Regions from separate parts of the Blautia sp. HCP3S3_H10_2 genome, predicted to be linked through region 1. Evidence: riboswitches for the same ligand, from Rfam matches in the RefSeq annotation. Region 1 holds a riboswitch; the other holds the start of a gene.

Region 1 (2,206 bases):
TAACTATAGCACAATATTGTGCCTACTTTACGTTTGGTCTGTATGGGCTTATTATAAATTCATCGAAAGGAAAAAACAACCTTTTAGGAAAGAAAAACTTTTAAAAAGAAAAGCTTTTAAAAGGAAGAATTTTTCAGAAAAAGGAAGCCCCCTTTCAAAACCCAAAAGAAAAATAAATGGAGGAATTTACAATGAGCAAAGTAGTAGAATTTTTAAACGCAAACCCTGTACAGTATCTTGCAACCGTAGGTCGTGATGGAAAGGCAAAATGCCGTCCGTTCATGTTCGCTGGTGAGATGGATGGAAAATTATGGTTCTGCACAAATAACACAAAGGACGTTTACAAAGATATGCAGGAAAATCCGGAAATCGAGATTTCCACTTCCAGCCCGGAATATGCATGGATCCGCCTTCACGGAAAAGCAGTATTTGAAAACAATATGGCAGTAAAAGAAATGTGTATTGCAAACCCAATCGTAAAAGGTCAGTATCAGACTGCTGATAACCCAATCTTCGAGGTATTTTACCTGGAAAATGCACACGGTGTTATTGCTGATTTCTCCGGAAATCCACCATATGAGTTTTAATAGATTCAAATAAATAGTGTTAGAACATTCATAAATCTCATAGATTAAATTTTAGAGCGTGTTTGAAAATAACTCCTAATATTTTTCGAACATGGCCAAGTGTAAAAGCTTTAGATATTTAAAATTGGATGATGAGAATATGAATATAGTTTCATGTATGTATTGAGTGAAGAGTGGAGCAGTGGTTGCCTTTTATGGAAATAAACCTTCCATTGGAATTACTTATTATAGATAGAAAAATTTCTCTATATTAATAGTCTGTATTGTTTTGTGATGGTGAAAGAAGAAGGTAACTCTGCTCCAAATGAGAAGTAATAAGCCAAGAAATAAAATAAGATACAAAACAAAAATAAAAATCAAGTTCTTCGGGGCAGGGTGCGATTCCTGACCGGCAGTATAGTCTGCGAGCCCATTTTGGCGGCTGATACGGTGCAATTCCGTAACCGACGGTAAAGTCCGGATGAAAGGAGAAAAAAATGAGTACAGAAACAGTAAATATAGAAATAACGAACAAAAAAAATATAAATGTAAGAATGCTGACAATGACCGCTGTACTGGCAGCAATCGCATACATTCTGGCATTTCTGGAATTTCCGGTGCCGTTGGCACCATCTTTTGCAAGGATGGATCTTTCGGATTATCCGGCACTGATCGGAGCTTTTGCATTTGGCCCTCTTTGCGGGCTTTTAGTTGAACTTGTAAAAAATGCCCTGCAGCTGCTTTCCAGCTCCACCGGTGGAATCGGCGAGCTTGCCAATTTCCTTATGGGAGCATCTTATGTAGCTGCAGCTGGCTTCATATATAAATATAAGAAAACGAAAAAAGGAGCAGGAATCGCCTGTGTTGCAGGTAGCTTTGCAATGGGAATCGTGGCAGCAGTAACGAATTATTTTATTCTTTTGCCATTATTTGAAAATTTCATGCCGCTTGACCAGCTGATTGCTTCTTTCGGAGAATTTCTTCCTTTTATAAAAACAAAACTTGACATTGTATTGTACAATGCATTTCCGTTTAATCTGCTAAAAGGTCTTGTAATTGGCGGATTCACTATGATAACCTATAAGCAGATCAGACCGGTTTTAAAAGGAATGCACTAATTTGTGCCTGGAATATGAACTTCATGATGTTATGGGCAAAGCTCTTTTGCCTATAACATCATTTTTGTAAAAGAGATTAAATGAAATATTTTCATATATAGAGTAGAAAGGTGCGGGCTGTTATGGAGAAAAAAGATTATCTGAAAATACTGGTGGAGCAGATACACTCCACAACAATTGCTACAATTGGAGCTGACAGTCATCCTCAGACACGGGTGATCGATATGATGCTTTGGGATGAGGATGGCGTGTATTTTCTTACTGCGAAAGGGAAGGCTTTTTATACACAGCTGATGGAACAGAAATATATCGCGCTGTCTGCAACAAAGGACAAAATTTCAATCTCACTTCGTGGAAAAATCCGCAACATCGGCAGTGAGAAGCTGGATGAAATATTTGAAAAAAATACATATATGCAGGGGATTTATCCTGGAGATACAAGGTCAGCGTTGGAGGTTTTTAAGCTGTATGAAGCAGAAGGGGAATACTTTGACATCAGCGAGCCATCCCACATTGTAAGAG
Region 2 (2,206 bases), on a different contig from region 1:
TCCTTAGCCCGGGAAGCTACGAAATAATTTACCGGTGTATTATGGACGCTGGTAGCTTTTACATTGTAAAGGTTTACATAACGATTATCGGTCTGCTTGGTAATGCTGTTGATTTTTCCCATATTAGGAACCTCTTTTCATCATTCATCACTGTCCACCCGGGGAAATTTCCTCTGCTGACAGCGTGGGTATCAGTCACCGCGGAGAACCACGCGGATTCTCTTATAAATAAAGAACACGATCACTGAAGTCAGTGTGTATTTAAATAAGTTGAATGGTACAAGGATCATAATTGCAAAAGTAAGAAGGTTGGTCACACCGCTGTGTACAGCTGCTCCCATCTCAATAAACGCCTCAATAGGCATTCCAAATGCTTTCCCATATGCAGGAAGCAGGACAAATGCATTCACAAAGCATGCAAGAACCGTAGTAAGAACAACACCTGCTGCCATACCTGCTACTGCGTGCGCTCTTGTCTTCTTATGCTGGTAACGGTAAATAAGACCTGCCGGAACTACATAGGAACAGCCGAAAAGAAAGTTTGCAATATCTCCTACGCCTGCTGTCACCGTACCCTTGGTTACCAGATGTACCAGAATCTTCACCAGCTCGATCAGCATACCTGCTACCGGCCCCATCGCAAAAGAACCGATCAGTGCCGGAATCTCTGAAAAATCCAGCTGATAAAATGATGGTGCAAGAAATGGAAGCGGTATCTCAAAATTCATCAAAACACCTGCTACTGCTCCAAGCATTGCCACCTGGGCAATGGTTCTGGTACGGCTTCTTTCCATTACGTTTCCATTTCTGATTACTTGTTCGCTCATACTCATCGCTCCTTAAATTATAATATTGTAACTGTTCAGAGCCAAGCGGATTTATGTACAAAAGTGTGAATCATGCTTGCATGAATGAACACTTTTGTACATAAATCCATTTGGCGGATACGCCACACCGACGAAATGCAAAGCATTTTGGAGGTTGGCTCTGAACAGTTACATAATATTTAAAGAAAATTTCTGCAAGTATGTGATTAAATGACCTGTACATTTCTCTCATCGAAATATTGTTTCTCAAAACAACATCATTTTCAAAATGTAGCAAAGTACTTTCAACCACAAAAAGCCCCGGAATCTCTTCCGGGGCAGTGAGCACGTACAAATAACTATCAACTTATCTGATTATTCTGCGCGTTCTTCTCTCATCCAGACTGTACTGTCGGTTTTGGAATCTCACCAAATCAGCCGCCAAAGCGGGTCGCGGACTATACCGCCGGTAGGGAATTTCGAAATCCGAAAATGAAGGTTCAACGCTTTCTATATCAAAAACGCGTTTCCCTCAAGGACTTGATCACCCTGCCCCGAAGAAATTTTCTTTGTTCATGGTGGATTATACTATATATAAATGCACATTTCAATAGGTTTTTGGTAAATATAGAATTTATATTCATTCTATTCTTTTTTCCACCACATGTACATCCATCTGGGGATAGGGAATGGAAATTCCATTTGCATCAAAGGCTTCTTTAATCTTCTCATTCAGACGCCATTTCGTGTTCCAGTACTTATCTGTTGGAACCCACACACGAAGTCCCATGATTACCGCGCTGTCAGCCAGTTCATCCACAAATACCAGCATATCCTTATTGGACTTTGTGCCTGGATCTTCCTGCAGAATATGCTGCAAAAGCTTCTTGGCTTTTTTGATATCCGAATCATAGGAAATTCCTACTTTAATTTCCAGGTTCCGCAGATTGCGGGCAGTTACATTAATGATCGTACTGTTGGACAATTTTCCATTTGGAATGATCACATGTTTATTGTCAATGGTGATCAGTGTGGTGTAAAACATCTCGATTTTATAAACTGTCCCTTCTGTACCACCACTTTGATCCTGAATGATGTAATCTCCAATCTGAAATGGTTTGAACAGAAGTAACATCACTCCGCCAGCCAGATTCTCCAGGCCACCCTGCAGGGCAAGACCGATGGTTACACCGGCGGTTCCAAGAAGAGCCGCTACCGAGGATTCTTTTACCCCGAAATTAGTAGCAATATTAAAAATCAATATGAGATAAAGCAGGAATTTACCAAAGGAGCAGATAAACTGGGCCACACCCTTGTCGATTCCGGTTTTTTCCATGGATTTTCTGGCTACCTTAAGAAACCATTTGATCAGCTTCGTTCCCACGTAGAACGCAACTATA

The links. A riboswitch is a leader RNA that binds a small molecule or an ion and turns the genes downstream of it on or off. The one in region 1 is predicted to bind FMN.
Region 2: another riboswitch for FMN. It lies ahead of ACTQWB_RS15705 (ECF transporter S component); the one in region 1 lies ahead of ACTQWB_RS03820 (ECF transporter S component).

What each region holds. Positions count from the first base shown of each region.
Region 1 is NZ_JBQKCL010000003.1:54,110-56,315, forward strand. Features, by position in the region: gene ACTQWB_RS03815 (pyridoxamine 5'-phosphate oxidase family protein) at 192-587, shown strand; FMN riboswitch at 945-1,063, shown strand; gene ACTQWB_RS03820 (ECF transporter S component) at 1,064-1,684, shown strand; gene ACTQWB_RS03825 (4Fe-4S binding protein) at 1,807-2,206, shown strand, end outside.
Region 2 is NZ_JBQKCL010000016.1:92,365-94,570, reverse strand. Features, by position in the region: gene ACTQWB_RS15710 (NUDIX hydrolase) at 1-122, opposite strand, end outside; gene ACTQWB_RS15705 (ECF transporter S component) at 192-827, opposite strand; FMN riboswitch at 1,190-1,304, opposite strand; gene ACTQWB_RS15700 (mechanosensitive ion channel family protein) at 1,447-2,206, opposite strand, start outside.